Regions from separate parts of the Sorangium sp. So ce119 genome, predicted to be linked through region 1. Evidence: riboswitches for the same ligand, from Rfam matches in the RefSeq annotation. Region 1 holds a riboswitch; the other holds the start of a gene.

Evidence for each region. A riboswitch is a leader RNA that binds a small molecule or an ion and turns the genes downstream of it on or off. The one in region 1 is predicted to bind cobalamin.
Region 2: it holds a riboswitch for cobalamin, as region 1 does, so the genes downstream of both, WME76_RS47610 (TonB-dependent receptor) here and WME76_RS01670 (energy-coupling factor ABC transporter permease) in region 1, are expected to answer to the same signal.

What each region holds. Positions count from the first base shown of each region.
Region 1 covers NZ_CP150310.1:414,242-421,638, forward strand. The annotation lists gene WME76_RS01645 (DUF3209 family protein) at 1-289, opposite strand, end outside; gene WME76_RS01650 (CbiX/SirB N-terminal domain-containing protein) at 487-1,674, opposite strand; gene WME76_RS01655 (energy-coupling factor ABC transporter ATP-binding protein) at 1,650-2,498, opposite strand; gene WME76_RS01660 (CbiQ family ECF transporter T component) at 2,495-3,256, opposite strand; gene WME76_RS01665 (hypothetical protein) at 3,246-3,626, opposite strand; gene WME76_RS01670 (energy-coupling factor ABC transporter permease) at 3,623-4,300, opposite strand; cobalamin riboswitch at 4,433-4,638, opposite strand; gene WME76_RS01675 (enoyl-CoA hydratase/isomerase family protein) at 5,570-6,397, opposite strand; gene WME76_RS01680 (3-hydroxyacyl-CoA dehydrogenase family protein) at 6,983-7,397, opposite strand, start outside.
Region 2 covers NZ_CP150311.1:860,226-867,622, forward strand. The annotation lists gene WME76_RS47605 (ATP-binding protein) at 1-327, opposite strand, end outside; gene WME76_RS47610 (TonB-dependent receptor) at 388-2,613, opposite strand; cobalamin riboswitch at 2,850-3,056, opposite strand; gene typA (translational GTPase TypA) at 3,171-5,057, shown strand; gene WME76_RS47620 (hypothetical protein) at 5,129-5,689, shown strand; gene WME76_RS47625 (LysR family transcriptional regulator) at 5,702-6,619, opposite strand; gene WME76_RS47630 (haloacid dehalogenase type II) at 6,796-7,397, shown strand, end outside.

The DNA of each region.
Region 1 (7,397 bases):
GCAGGTCGAGCTCGACCTGCTTCGTGAGGATGAGCAGCGAGCGCAGGTAAGGCAGCTTCGCGTCCCCCGCCGGGGTCTTCGCGACCTTCTCCTGGAGCTCGGCGAGCGACCCCTCGAACAGGCGCGCGAGGTTCCTCAGATCTCCGGCGCGCAGCATCGCCGAGACCGGACCCGGCTCGGCCGCCGCGGGGCCGAGCTCGGCGAGCTCGTGCGCGCGCTCGCCCGGGTCGTCGATGCCGAGGATGTTCATGAGCCCAAGGCGGAGCGCGGCGATCTCGTGACAGGCCATATCGGTTCTCCTGTGCGGCCTCCTACCAGCTAGGGAGGAGGGCGGGAAGGCGCGGACGACGCGGTTCGACGGGCGCCGCGTCCATGCCAGGCGGGCCCCCGCGTCGCGCGATCGACACCCGTGAGGCGCCCGCGGCGGACGCTCGCGAAAGGCGATCGGATCATCGTCCTGGCCGAGCCGTAGCGAGGCGCGATCCATCATTGCATGATGTCGTCGACGAGCCGCGCCACGAGGCGGTCGCCGAGCAGGTGTTCTTCCACGAGGTCCTTCGCGTCCTCCTCGCGGACGCCCCGGTACCAGACGCCATCCGGGTAGACGGCCACCGTCGGCCCCTCGCCGCAGCGCCCCATGCATGACGTCCTCGTCACGCGGATCTGCTGCTGCTGGCCCGCCTGCTTCAGGCGCCGGCGCAGCGCCTCGAGCAGCGCCAGGCTGCCGCGGTCCACGCAGTCGGCGTTGCCGCAGACGAGCACGTGCTTGCGCAGCGAGCGGTGCGCGTGCGGGTGGTTCGACGCCTGCGTGTGCGTCAGCGTGTGGCGCACGCTGTAGAGCATCGCCTTCAGCCCGCCGACCTCCCGCGCGAGCCCTGGCAGGGCGGTGCGGTACATGCAGGTGTCGCAGGGCAGCGGCGCCTCGCCGGCGAGCGCCTGGCGCGCGCGCTCGTCGATGAGGCCGGACAGCGCGCTCGATCGGCCGAGGTGCGGCGCGAGCGACGCGCGGATCCACGGGTACGTCGCCGAGAAGCGATCGACCTGCTCGGCGAGCTTGGTCATGAGCCGCCCGGCGAAGAGGAAGTAGGGGACGACCACGACGCGCTCGGGCCGCTGGCGCGCGACGCGCTCCAGCGTCTCCTCGACCGAGGGCCGGGTGATGCCGATGAACGTCGGCTCGACGAGCTGGAGCCCCCGGCCCTCGCCGATGAGCCGCGCCATCTTGCAGAAGTCGCCGTTCGCGTCCGGGTCGCTGGCCCCGCGCCCCACCACGACGAGCGCCGTGCGGGCGCGCGCCGCCGGATCCTCCGGCAGCACGGACGCCGCCCGCTCGAAGGCGATCTCCGCGAGCGCCGGGTGCACGCCGAGGGGCCGCGCCGCGGAGAAGCGCACGCCCGGGAAGGCGGTCCGCGCCTGCTCGAGCGCGAGCGGGATGTCGTTCTTCACGTGCCCCGCCGCGAACAGGAAGAGCGGCACGACGGCCACCCGGGACACCTGCGCCGCGAGCGCCGCGAGCGCGTCGGCGAGGTGCGGCGTCGCGAGCTCGATGTACCCGTGCTGCACGACGATCCCGGGCCGCGCCGCGCGGTGCTCGGCCACGAGCGCCTCGAACTCGGCGTTCGACGCGGCGTCGCGGCTGCCGTGGCCGATCAGCAGGAGCCCTTCGTCATGCATGCGAGCGCCTCCTCCAGGGTGAGCGGAAGTCCTGCGCGGCCGCGCGGCTCGGCCGACGTCATCCGGGTCCAGAGCTCCGCGACCCACGGCCGCCTGAGCCGCGCCCGCGCGAGGAGCTCCCCCCGCGCGAACACCTCCCGCGGCGGCCCGTCCGCGAGCACCTGCCCGTCGCCGAGCAGGACCGCGCGCGTGGCGAAGAGCGGCACGAGATCGACCGCGTGCGTCGCGGTCACGAGCGTGGTCCCCTGCTGCTCCGAGAGCGCGCGCAGCGTCCGGCACAGGGCGAGCTCGCCTTCGGGGTCGAGCCCCGCGGTCGGCTCGTCGAGCAGCAGGACGCGCGGCTGCATCGCGAGCATCCCGGCGATGCACGCGCGCTTGCGCTCGCCGAAGCTCAGCGCCTCGATCGCGCGATCGGCGAGGTGCGCGATCTGCACGGCGGAGAGCGCCGCCTCCGCGCGGCGCCGCGCCTCGGGGGCGGGCAGGCCGAGGTTCCGCGGGCCGAACAGGACGTCGTCGAGGAGGGTCGCGCCGAGGAGCTGGTCGTCCGGGTCCTGGAGCACGAGCGCGGCGCCCGCGGCGACAGCGTCCGACGGCGAGCCCACGCGGCGGCCCGCGATCTCGACGCCGCCGCCGGGCGCGGGGAGGAGCCCGACGAGCGCGCGGAGCAGCGCGGTCTTGCCGGCGCCGTTGCCGCCGAGCACCGCCACGGACTCGCCCTCGGCGACGTCGAGGCGCACGTCGCGCAGCACGGCCGCGCCGCCGCGGTAGCCGATCGCCGGGGCGCGCAGCGCGATCGCCGGGGGGCGCAGCGCGATCGCGCTCACCCCGCGCCTCCCGCGGCCACGCAGAGCGTCAGCGCCAGGGCGGCGGCGGCGGCGAACGCGAGGTTCGCTGCGGGCGCGCTCGCGCGGCGGTCGGCGACCGGGAGCTTCCCCCGGTAGCCGCGGAGCTGCATCGCGACGGCGGCGTGCTCGGAGCGCTCCAGCGTCCGGAGCGCCACGACGCCGGCGACCGCGCCGGCCGAGCGCGCGGCGGCGGCCGGCCGCGTGAACCCGCCGCGGAGGGCGGCGGCGCTCCACGCGCTGTCGGCCGCGCGCTGCAGCACGCCGGCGAAGCGCCGCGCCAGCGCGAGCAGCTCGACGAGCGCCGCGGGCGCGCCGAGCCCGGCCAGGGCCGCCTCGATCTCGGCGGGGGCGGCCGCGCGGGAGAGCCACTTGAGCACCGCGGCCGCCGCGAGGACGCGCGCGCCGATCGCCGCGGCGCGGCGGGCGCCCTCGCGCGTGAGCGCGTCGAGCGGGAACGCCGCGCCGGCGAGCAGCGGCTCGCCCGGGGTGAGCGCGAGCGCGAGCGCCGCCGCGACGCCGCCGATCCACGCGGCGGGCGCGAAGGCGCGGAGGATGGCGCCCGCGGTCAGGCCCTGGAGCCGGAGGGCCGTGCAGGCGAGGACGAGCAGCGCGGCCGGCGTCCAGGGCGAGCGCGCGCCCGCGGCGACGCAGCACGCCGCCACGGCGGCCCCGAGGCGGAGCCGGGCGTCCACGTCGCGGAGCCGGCCGCGGGGCGGCGCGGGCGGGTCACTCCGCACGGAGCTCGTCGCCGCCGGCCTTCGCGGCGGGCTGATCGGCGCGCTCCACGAAGAGCACGCGCGAGAAGTAGCCGACGGCGAAGCCGGCGAGGAGCCCTGCCCAGAGGAACGCGAAGAGGAGGAGGTCGCCCTCCAGGCCAGCGAAGAGCGGCCCCGTGTCGTGGCGCCCCGCGTCCTCGGCGACGCGGCGGACAACGGCCTCGTCGACGCCGTCCCAGGACGCGTCGCCGCACCCGGCGAGCCAGAGCGCCGCGGCGAGCGGCAGCGCGGCGAGCGGCAGCGCGGCGGTGAGCCGGAGCGCCGCGGCGAGCGGCAGCGCGGCGCGCCAGAGCGCCGCGGCCGGCCGGTGCAGCCTCGGCGGACGGGTCACGACGCCCCCGCGGCGAGCGGGACGACCCGGAGCCGCTCCAGGATGTCGGGCCGCCGGGAGCGCAGGAAGACGAGGGCCCCGGCGGTCATGGCGCCCTCGAGGAGGCCGAGCGGGAGCTGGGTGGGGACGAAGGCGAGCGCGACGGCCGTGAACATGGACGTCACCGACCCCTCGCCGGCGAGCCCGAGGGCGAGCTCGAGCGCCGTCGTCGCGTACGTCGCCCAGTCCGACGTCACGCCGGCGAGGAACCCCGCGACCCACAGGTTCGCGCCGCAGCGCCGCGCGAGCCGGAAGGCGAGGTACCCGGTGAAGGCGCCCGCGATGCCCATCGACGCGACGTCGGCGCCGAGCGTGGTGAGCCCGCCGTGCGCGAGGAAGAGGGCCTGGATGAGGAGCGCCACCACGGTGACGAGGACGGTCATCCAGGGCCCGATGAGCACCGCGGCGAGCCCGGTGCCGCACGGGTGGGAGCACGTCCCCGCGGTCGGCACCGGCACGGGCATGCACGAGATCGCGAAGACGGCGGCGGCGACGAGGCCGACGAACGGCTTGTAGAAGGCGTCCTGCTGGGTGCGCTGCCGGAGCAGGTGGAGGGCGATCGCGACGAAGGGCAGGGCGAGCGCGTTCCAGACCGCGCACCACCCGAGCGGCAGGACGCCCTCCGCGAGGTGCATCGCGGCCGCGGGCCTCACGGCGAGCGATGCGGCCAGGAACGCGGTAAAGAGGACGACGGGGCGGCCGGGAAGACCGATGTTGGCGCTCCGGGTGAAGTCCGCACCCGAACGCCACGAAGACGTGCGCAAGCTGCACCTCGTGGGACTCGGGTAGGTCTCCCGGCTCATGGGTTCGGGGAGCTGTTCGAGCTCCCGGCGCTGCGTCCACCTTCCCGGGTCTCTTCAGGAGGCCCAGTGGTCTTCGGATGCAGCTCCCCATTCACGGTGGCGGGACCGCGCCGGATTCGCACCGGCTTCCCTGTTATGCCCCTGAGGGCACCCGAGGAAACAGATTGTCAGATGGATGCTCGGTAGTCCCGTTTCGCGCCCGGCGTCAAGGAGGTCGCGCCGCGCCCTCGCCGTCCAGCCCGCCCTGTGCCGTCCTGGCCCTCGTCCGAGGGGCCGGCGCTCTTCGCCGTGGCTCGCCGTGCTCGCCTCCCGCGTCGCGCCTCACGTGCCCGCGAGCGGACGGTCCGGTGCCGCCGTGGTGCGCCGCGCGCGCGATGTTCCGCCCGCCGAGCAGCCAGGCGGCGTCAGGGAGCGAGCTTCTCCTTATCCATCAACGCATTGCTGGAGGCCGAGAAATTGACCGAGACGCACGACCGGGGCCGATTGGTCACTTTCTGGCCTTCGTGCTTCCGTGGTAAACACACTTTACTTTCCACGCGCCTGGACGCTGCTCGCCCGGCGCCCGCCTGGGAATGCGTTCACAGGGGGTTTCTTGCGGGTTCGGTCGTGAGCGCCGCTACGTTTCTCGTCGCAGGGCGCTTGGTTCGTCCTGGCTCTTTACTTACATGAGCCGACGTCCAGCGCCTGCCGTGCTGCGTCGTGCCGAGCGCGGATTGACGAGGCGAGCGGGCTTTGGTGCTCTCTCTTCTCGGGACCCGAAGAGCTCGTCGCGTCGAATGCTGTCTCGTATGGATGGGTATGCCCGGCTCGGACGTGCATTCCATGAATTCGGGCGTGCGCGCGTGGTCGCCCGGCTGCCTTCGTGGCGTGAGCGATTCGCGCACCGGCGCGCACGCCTTGCACTTTGTTATCGACAGCGGGCTCTCGGGTGCCACACTCTGGTCACCGCATGCGCGCCGGCGCAGCCCCCCAGCCCGGAGCGCATGCGGTCTTTCTTGTACGCCGCGGCGGACGGTTGGTGTTCCGGCGCGGTTCCCCCGCCGCGCTCATGTTGGGTCCCCCCTCCGGCATGATGCGCGGTCTTTTTTTATGCGCTGTTCGTCACTTCCCGGTGAATGCGGCCTGCGATTTCGACAGGAACGCTTTCATTCCGATTTTCTGGTCCTCGCTGCCGAAGAGGGCGGCGAACGCCTGGGCTTCCAGCTCGTTGGCGGCGGCGAGGTCGAGGCTCTCGCCGCGCAGGAGGACGCGCTTGGCGGCGGCGACGGCGAGCGGCCCGCGCGAGGCGATCTTGAGGGCGGTCTCGCGGGCGCGCGCGAGGAGCTCGGCGGCCGGGAAGACGGCGTTGACGAGCCCGATGGCGAGCGCCTGTTCGGCGGTGATCATGTCTCCTGAATAGACGAGCTCGCGGGCCCGGCCGACGCCGACCCGGCGCAGCAATCGCTGGGTCCCGCCGAACCCCGGGATGACGCCCAGGTTCACCTCGGGTTGCCCGAGCCTGGCGCCTTCCGCCGCGTAGATGAAGTCGCACGCGAGGGCGAGCTCGCACCCGCCGCCCAGCGCGAAGCCGTTCACGGCGGCGATCACCGGGAACGGCGCCGTTTCGATGAGGTCGGCGAGCCGGTGTCCCGCGTCCGCGAACCGCTTCGCGGCGATGCTGTTCATGGCCGCCATCTCGGCGATATCGGCGCCCGCGACGAACGCCTTGCCGGCCCCGGTGAGCACGGCCGCGCGGACCTCGTCGCCCTCGGCGGGCGCGAGGAGCTCCTGGAAGGCGGCGGTGAGGTCGCCGAGCACGGCGGGGTTCAGGGCGTTGAGCTTGTCGGGTCGCTGGATGGTCACGGTGGCGACGTGCCCCGCGCGCTCGACGGCGACGAACTGGAGGGCACCGCGAGCAGGGACCCCCGGCTGCTGTTCTTGAGCGGTCATGACCGGTGGTTAGCAGCGCGCCGCGCCGGGGGGAAGCGCGGCCGAGCGCCGCGGGAGGCGCCGTGATGTGCCCGCCCGGGGCTGCTATGCTGAGGACCGTGGCTGACGCGACGAGCGAGCGAGCCGGCGAGCCTGGTACCGCTGCTCATCGCTCCGAGGGCACGAGTCCTGGCGCGCGGAAGGCCCTTGTTTTTGGGCAGGAGGGGGCCCGTCAACCATTCTGCGGTACTGCCATCTCTGCTGGGACCGCTCGAATCTCGGCCACAGATCTTCCCCGACCGCGTCATCCGCTGATCTGGGGTGGCCGACGCAGTCATTGCCAACCCCCACCCCCCCACCGCCCCTCAGAGAGAGCCAGCGGGGGAGGGGGCGCCGCGCGGGGGGCCGGCGGGGTAGGGCCCCACAAACCCGAGCGCCGGCCCGCTCCTCGAGATGCCCTCCCGGACCGACCCACCCTCTCCCACGGCAATAGCCCCCCAAAAGGCGCGAGTTTGTGGGAGGGGCCCCCGCCGGCCCCCCGCGCGGCGCCCCCTCCCCCGCTGGCTCCGCTGCAGGATCCTACACCGCTGGCTCCGCTGCAGGATCCTACACCGCCCGCCCCGTCTTCTGCCCCTTGTCGTCGTACACGTAGAACCCCCGCCCGCTCTTCTTCCCGTACCACCCCGCCGCCACCAGGTTCCGCAGCAGCGTGGGCGCCCGGTACTTCGAGTCCCCGAACTCCCGGTGCAGCACCTCCGCGATCGACAGCACCGTGTCGAGCCCGATCAGGTCCGCCAGCTCGAGCGGCCCCATCGGATGGTTCAGCCCGAGCCGCGCCCCCGCGTCGATGTCCTCCGGCGTCGACAGCCCCTCCTGGAGCGCGAAGCACGCCTCGTTGAGGAACGGGATCAGCATCCGGTTCACGATGAACCCCGGCTGGTCCTTCGACGTGATCACCGTCTTGCCGAGCCCCACCGCGAGCGCCCGGACGGCCTCGTACGTCGCGTCCGACGTCTGCACC
Region 2 (7,397 bases), on a different replicon from region 1:
GCCGATCCCGAGCGGGCTGGGCCACGAGGAGGGGGGCGCGGCGGGGGCGCCCCGGCCGGCGAGCGGCAGGACGGCGAGCGGCCAGGAGAGGGTCCGGATCGCCGCCGCGATGGCGAAGCCGCGGTCGCCGCGCCGGACGAGCGCGCCCGAGAGGGCGGCCGAGAGGGCCATCGAGGCGAGCAGGAGGATGGCCGGCCACGGCGTCGTGAGGGCCGCGGGGACGACCGCCGAGAGGAACAGGAGCGCGGAGAACAGCTCCCAGCCGTTCGCGACGAGCTCCGCGCGGGCGCGGGGCGTGCGGAGCAGGGAGAGCGGGGGCGAGGACACGGGCGGGCGGCATGGAAGCCCAGGGCCGGCGCCTTCGCAACGGGCGCGGCGCCGCGCCGCTCACCGCCAGTACAGCGTCGCCCGCCCGATCGCCGTGAACGGCCACCCCGGCGAGTAGTGGATCCCGGTGACCGCGGCCGGCTCGTGCGGCAGGCGCGACTCGCTCGCGAACTGGACCTCGCGCCACGTCGCGTCGAGGAGGTTCTGGACGTCCACGGCCACCTCGACGTCCCTCCACCGCAGCCCCGCGTTGGCGTCGATCACCGTGAACCCCTCGGCGGTCAGCGACTCGTCCTCGGTCGCGGGCCGCGCGCCGATCGACTTGACCCGGAGCGCGGCGAACGGCGTGAACGCGCCGAACGTCGGGCGGACGCCGACACCCGCGGTCAGCGTCCGCGTCGGCGCGAGGGCCACCGCGCTCCCGTTGCCCGCGTTCGCGCGGAACCGCGCGCGCGTGAAGGTCGCGTCGACGTCGGCGAAGAGCCAGCTCCCGAGCCGGTAGCGCGCGCCGATCTCGAGGCCGTAGCGCCGCGTCTGCGCCGACGGCTCGGTGACGCCGGCGTCCCCGCTCCAGACCAGCTCGGAGTCGAGATCGAGGAGGAACCCCGCCGCGCTCAGCGTCAGGCCGCGCAGCGGCGTGGCCCTCGCGCCGAGCTCGTAGCCCGTCGCGGGGGTGATGAGCGTCGCCCCGCCCTCGCCCAGCACCACGCCCTGGGCGTCGTTCGAGTGGAAGCCCCGCCCGTAGTGCGCGAACAGATCGAGGCCATCGACCGGGGAGACGATCGCCGTGAGCTTCGGGAAGAGCTGCATCTGTGCCCGGAAGCCGCTCGACCGGCTCCCTGTCGCGCCGAGATCCTCGCGCCGATCGTCCACGTTGACGTCGATCCACTGCCCGCGCAGCCCCGCCACGAAGCGGAGCCAGCGCCGGATCCGGGCGTCCTCCTCGACATAGACGCCGATCTGGCCCTCGTCGACGTGGGCCCTGCCCCGCTCCTCGATCCGCTCGCGCGCCTCGTCGTGGTGGAGCGACTTGTCGATCGCGTCGGCGCGGATCTGCGCGCCGAGCGACGTCGTGAGCTTCGCCCCGCGGTACTCGAAGCTCCGGCGCAGCCGGAGATCGGCGCCGCCGACGACGCGGTCGTCGTTCTGCTCGATCTGATCGCCGTGGACGGGGTCCTCGCTGAAGAACGTGAAGTTCGAGTACAGCGTGAAGCGGTAGCGAACGAGGTACGCCATCGCGCTCAGGTCGGCGTCCCGCCACGCCGTCGTGTACGCGAGGGAGGCCATGTGCCGCTCGGTCGCGCCGCCCTCGGTCGGGTCGACCGAGCCGAAGTGATCGATGCACGGCGGCTCGGACGCGGGCGGCGGCGGGCCCGGGTGGCCCTGCTCGCCCTCGCCGCACACGGCCCGCGCGGGGACCTGACCGGAGCCGTGCCAGGTCGACCCGTAGGACATCCACGTCATCTGGATCTTCCCGGTCGGGCTGAGATCGTGCGTCGCCTTCAGGACCACGTTGAAGCGCTCGAGCCGCTCGGGGCTGAGGAACGGCCCGTCGTTCCGGTAGACCTCCGCCGCCGCCACCGCGCGCCAGGCGTCGCCGAGATCCGGCGAGGCGATCACGAGGCCGCGCCGGATCCCGTACTGCCCCACGCTGAGCTGCGCGTGGCTCTCGTCGAGCTTCTCGGCGAAGCGGAGGTTGACGGCGCCCGCGGTGCCGAAATCGCCGATGCTCGCTGTATAAGGCCCCTTGGCGCCGTCGAGCCCCGTCACGAGCTCCGGGATCACGAAGTAGAGGTCGGTGAACCCGTGCCCGTGGCCGTGGCTGACCATGTTGACGGGGACGCCGTCGACGAAGAAGGCGACGTCCGTCCCGTGGTCCGCGTCGAACCCGCGGAGGAAGTACTGGTTCGCCTTGCCGCCGCCGGCGTGCTGCACGGCGAAGAGCCCCGGGACCGCCTCGACGATGTCGCCCGGCCGCAGCCTCGGCCTGAGCTCGAGCTCGCGGTGCCCGACGGAGACGCGCGAGGCGGCCTCGCTCCCCGGCCTCTCCGCGTGGACGGTGACCTCGATCGGCCCGCCGCCGTCCGTGGGCGTCCCCGCGTCGCCGTCGGGGGACGCGCCCGTGGCCGCCTCGGCGACCGCGGCCGCGTCGGCGACCGCGGGCGCCTCGGGGACCTCGCCCTCGGCGCGCGCGAGCGGCGCGGCGGCGAGCGAGGTGGAGAGCGCGGCGAGCAGGTGTCGTGAAAAGCAGCGTCCGTTCCGCTTCGTGATCGTCGCGCGCGGCATGCGCGTCCTCCTTCGGTGGCGGCGCGCAGGGCGGCTCCGGGCCGCTCGCGCCGAGCACCGCGAGGAGAAGAGGCCTGTCCGTCGCACACCGCGCCGGGCCGACCTCTCGCCCCCGCGGGCGAACGGGAGGTCGCGCGGGGGGCGGGTCGGACTCCGGGACGCGCGCGGACGGCTGCGGCGGCTCGGACCTCTCCGCCTCCCTCGAGGCTCCCAGGCCAAACCGGCGCCAGATGTCTCTCTATCGCCGGGCGATGGCAGGTCTTCGGGCTTGCGAGCGTCTCGGCCTTGCCGACTTCCTACTGTCCACCGCTTCCCAGCCCTCTCGGGCCAGTGCTCGTCGTGGAGGTCGTTCTCGCTTACCGCTGCGGGGCAGCCCCGGAATCTCACCGGGTTCCCTATTCAGCCTGGGCAAGGGCCCAGGCACCAACGCGGCGCGCACCCTATTGCGGCGCGGCTTCGGCTGTCAACGCTCCCGCTCACCCCGCTCGCTAACCCTGCCTCGCGCGCCCTGCGCGCGACGTCTGCCGCGCGGGCCGGACGTTCGGGCTCTGGCGAGGATGGGCTCGCTCCTCCGTGGGTCGCGTGCTACACGGCCGCCGCCGTATATGCCGCGTAACGATCTCCGCAACATCGCCATCGTCGCCCACGTCGACCACGGGAAGACGACCCTCGTCGATCACATGCTCCGCCAGTCCGGCGCCTTCCGAGAGAACGAGGTCGTGGCCGAGCGGGTCATGGACTCGAACGACCTCGAGCGAGAGCGCGGCATCACCATCCTCGCGAAGAACACCAGCATCCGGTACCGCGGGGTCAAGATCAACATCGTCGACACGCCCGGCCACTCCGACTTCGGCGGCGAGGTCGAGCGCACGCTGATGATGGCCGACGGGGCGCTGCTCCTCGTCGACGCCGCCGAGGGCCCGCTGCCGCAGACGCGGTTCGTGCTCTCGAAGTGCCTCCAGCGCGGCTTCCCGGTCATCGTCGTCATCAACAAGATCGACCGCAGCGACGCGCGCGCCCACGAGGTGCTCTCCGAGGTGTTCGACCTCTTCTGCGACCTCGAGGCGAGCGACCCGCAGCAGGACTTCGCGACGCTCTACGCCGTGGCGAAGTTCGGCCAGGCGAAGCGCGAGCTCGAGCACGAGGCCACGGACCTCCAGCCGCTCTTCGAGACCATCCTCGAGCGCGTCCCCGGCCCCTCGGGCGACCCCGACGGGCCGCTCCAGGTCATCGTCTGCAACACCACGCACGACGACTACGTGGGCCGGCTCGCGGTCGGCCGCGTGGTCCGCGGCACGGCCCGGTCCGGCGCTGACGTCGCGCTGCTCGGCGAGGGCGGGCAGTCGCGCGGCTACGTGAAGATGCTCTACGCCTACGAGGGGCTGAAGCGCGTCCCGGTCGAGAGCGCCGTCGCGGGCGAGGTGGTCGCGATCGCGGGGCTCGATTCGGTCACGATCGGCGACACGATCGCGGATCTCGGGCAGCCCGAGGCGCTGCCGCGGATCGTGGTCGAGGAGCCGACGATCAAGATGAAGATCGGCGTGAACACGTCGACGTTCGCCGGCAAGAGCAAGCAGTCGAAGTACCTGACGAGCCGCCACCTGAAGGAGCGGCTCGAGCGCGAGGCGATGAAGAACCTCGCGATCCGGGTGGAGCCGACCGAGGTGCCGGACACGTTCGTGGTGCTCGGCCGCGGCGAGCTCCAGCTCGCGATCCTGGTCGAGACGATGCGGCGCGAGGGGTACGAGATGCAGCTCTCGAACCCCGAGGTGGTGACGCGCGAGATCAACGGCGAGGTGATGGAGCCGATCGAGCTCGTGGTCGTCGACGTGCCGGACACCTACGTCGGCATCGTGACCGAGCGCCTCAGCGGCCGGCGCGGCCGGATGGTGAAGATGACGAACCCCGGCTTCGGGCGCGCCCGCCTCGAGTTCCGGGTCCCGTCGCGCGGGCTCATCGGCTTCCGCGGCGAGTTCCTGACCGCGACGCGCGGCACCGGCCTGCTCAACACGATGTTCGACGGCTGGGCGCCCTGGGGCGGCCCGATGATGCGCCGCCCGACGGGGGCCATCGTCGCCGATCGCGCCGGCGTGGCGACCCCGTACGCGCTGCACCACCTGCAGCCGCGCGGGATGTTCTTCATCGTCCCCGGCGTCGAGGTCTACGAGGGGATGATCATCGGCGAGCACAACCGGCCGAACGACACCGACGTCAACGTGATCAAGGAGAAGAAGCTGTCCAACGTGCGCAACCACGGCAAGGACGAGAACGTCCTCCTGGCGAGCCCGCGGCTGCTCACGATCGAGACGGCGATGGAGTGGATCGACGGCGACGAGCTGGTCGAGGTCACGCCCGACGCGGTGCGCGTCCGCAAGAAGGTGCTCGCGTGCAACCGCCGCGAGCGCCGCGAGGACGCGATCGAGCAGTCGCAGGCCGTGGAGTGATCGGCGGCGCGCGCGGCGTGATCGACGCGGCGCGCGCCCCGGCGCTGCCCGGGCCGGTGTAGACTCGCGGCATGAGAACGACGCTGCTTTCGGCCGGCCTGGCTTCGCTCGTCGCGCTCGCGGGGGCGGGCGCGTGCGGCGGGGGCGTCGTCGTCGACGGGTCCCCCGGGGGCGACGAGGGGTCCGGGGGCGCCAGCGCGACGGCGGGCGCCGCGTCGGGCCCGGCCGCCCCGTCGAGCGCGGGCGCGGGCCCGGTGACGACCACCGCGGTCGCGGGCCCGCAGTCGTCGAGCGCCGGCGGCGCCGATCCGGTCGAGGCGCAGATGGCCTCGTGCGGCGCCTTCTGCGCGCTGTTCGACCGCGCGTGCCCGTCGAACGGCTGCCGCGACGCCTGCGCGGAGCTGATCACCGCGCCGCGCCCGTGCAACGCGCTGACGGCGCCGTACTTCGACTGCATGAGCGCCGGCATCCAGATCTCGTCGATGACGTCCTGCGAGCAGATCGCGCGCTGGCTCGATCCGCTCTTCGAGTGCCTCGGCTCCAGCGCGTCCACGTGCGAGACGTCGTTCAAGGACGTCTGCTCGGAGGCCTTCAAGGACCACCGGGCGTGTCAGCTCGACGGCGCCCCGTAGCCCGGACGCTCGTCACCTGATGATCGGCCGCGGGCGCGGCTCGGGCCGGAGGGCGCGCCGCAGCGGGGCGAGCGCGTCGACGACGAACGCGACGAGCGCCTTCACGCGCGGCGCCGCGCGCGCGTCCCGGTGCACCCCGAGCCACAGCGCGCGCTCGGGCGGCGGTGAGGGCGGCGAGAGGAGGCGCAGGCCCGGCGTCGCGTCGCCCAGGTAGCGCGGCAGGCAGACGAGCCCGACGCCGGCGGCGCCCATCGTCGCCTGGGCCTCGCGGCCGTTGGTCCTGGCGGCGACGCGGGCCTTCCCGGCGACGGCGCTGAGCCACGGCAGGTCGGCGACGGCCGGCGGATCGTCGCTCATCGTGACGAGGGCGTGGCCCTCGCACTGCCGGTCGAAGTCCGGCGGGCCGCGCTCGGCGAGGTAGGTCTCCGACGCGTAGAGGCCGAACCCGATCCGCGCGACCTCGCGCTGGAACACCTCGTGGTGCTCGAACGGCGCGGGGCGGAGGGCGATGTCCGCTTCCCGCCGCGGGAGGCTCAGCCAGCGCGCGTCCGCGACGAGGTCGACGGAGATGGCGGGGTGCCGCGCGAGGAACGGGACGAGCAGCGGCCCGAGGACGCGCACGGCGAGCCACTCGGACGCCGTGACGCGCAGGTGGCCTCTCAGGCCCGCGTCGCGCCCGCCGGCGGCGAGCTCGGCGGCGAGGGCGCCCTGCTCCATGCGCTCGGCGTGCCCGAGCACGCTCTCGCCCGCGGCCGAGAGCGCGAATCCGGACGGCGAGCGCAGAAAGAGCTTTGCCGCGAGGCGCCGCTCGAACGCGTCGATGCGCCGCCCCACGGTCGGCTGCGTGACCTTCAGCGCGCGCGCGGCGGCGGAGAGGGTGCCGTGCCGCGCGACGGCGAGGAAGTAGCGCAGGTCGTCCCAGTCGAGCATGGCTCCGGCGCGCGGGGCGCTGCTGCCGGAGAGCGCTCCACGTCATGCAAGGATGCATGGCGAGTATACGGCGATGGCGGATCCCCGGGCAACGGCGGGGCGTGCATGCTCGGCGCGTGCTCTCGCGCTCCAGCGCTCTCGAAATGTTCAATTCCAATCACCCGATCGAGGCCCGCATGCTTTCACGTCGCCGTGAGTTTCTCGACCTCGTCGCCGGGGTCACCGCAACAGGCCTCCTGGGCTCGGCCCCGCTGGCCATGACCACCTCGTGCGCCGCGGAGGGCGGGCCGGCGCGGCCGCCGCCGGCGTCGCCCTCGAAGATCAGGGCCATCGCCTTCGACGCCTTTGCGGTCCTCGACCCGCGGCCGATCGCCGCGCTCGCGGAGGAGCTCTCCCCGGGCAACGGCGCTCTGCTGAGCGAGGCCTGGCGCACCCGTCAATTCGAGTACACGTGGCTCCGGGTCGCGTCGGGGAAGTACGCGGATTTCTGGCAGGTGACCGGGGATGCGCTGGTGTTCGCCGAGCGGCTGCTGGAGCTCGACCTCGGCGAGGAGAAGCGGGCGCGGCTCCTCGGGGCCTATCTCGATCTCAGGGCGTGGCCGGACGCGGCGCCGGCGCTGAGGTCGTTGAAGGCCGCGGGCGTCCGGCTCGCGTTCCTGTCGAACTTCACGCCGCGGATGCTCGACGCTGCCATCGAGAGCGCCGGCCTGGGAGGCCTGTTCGAGCACGTGCTCAGCACCGATCGGGCGAGGACGTACAAGCCGGATCCCCGCGCGTA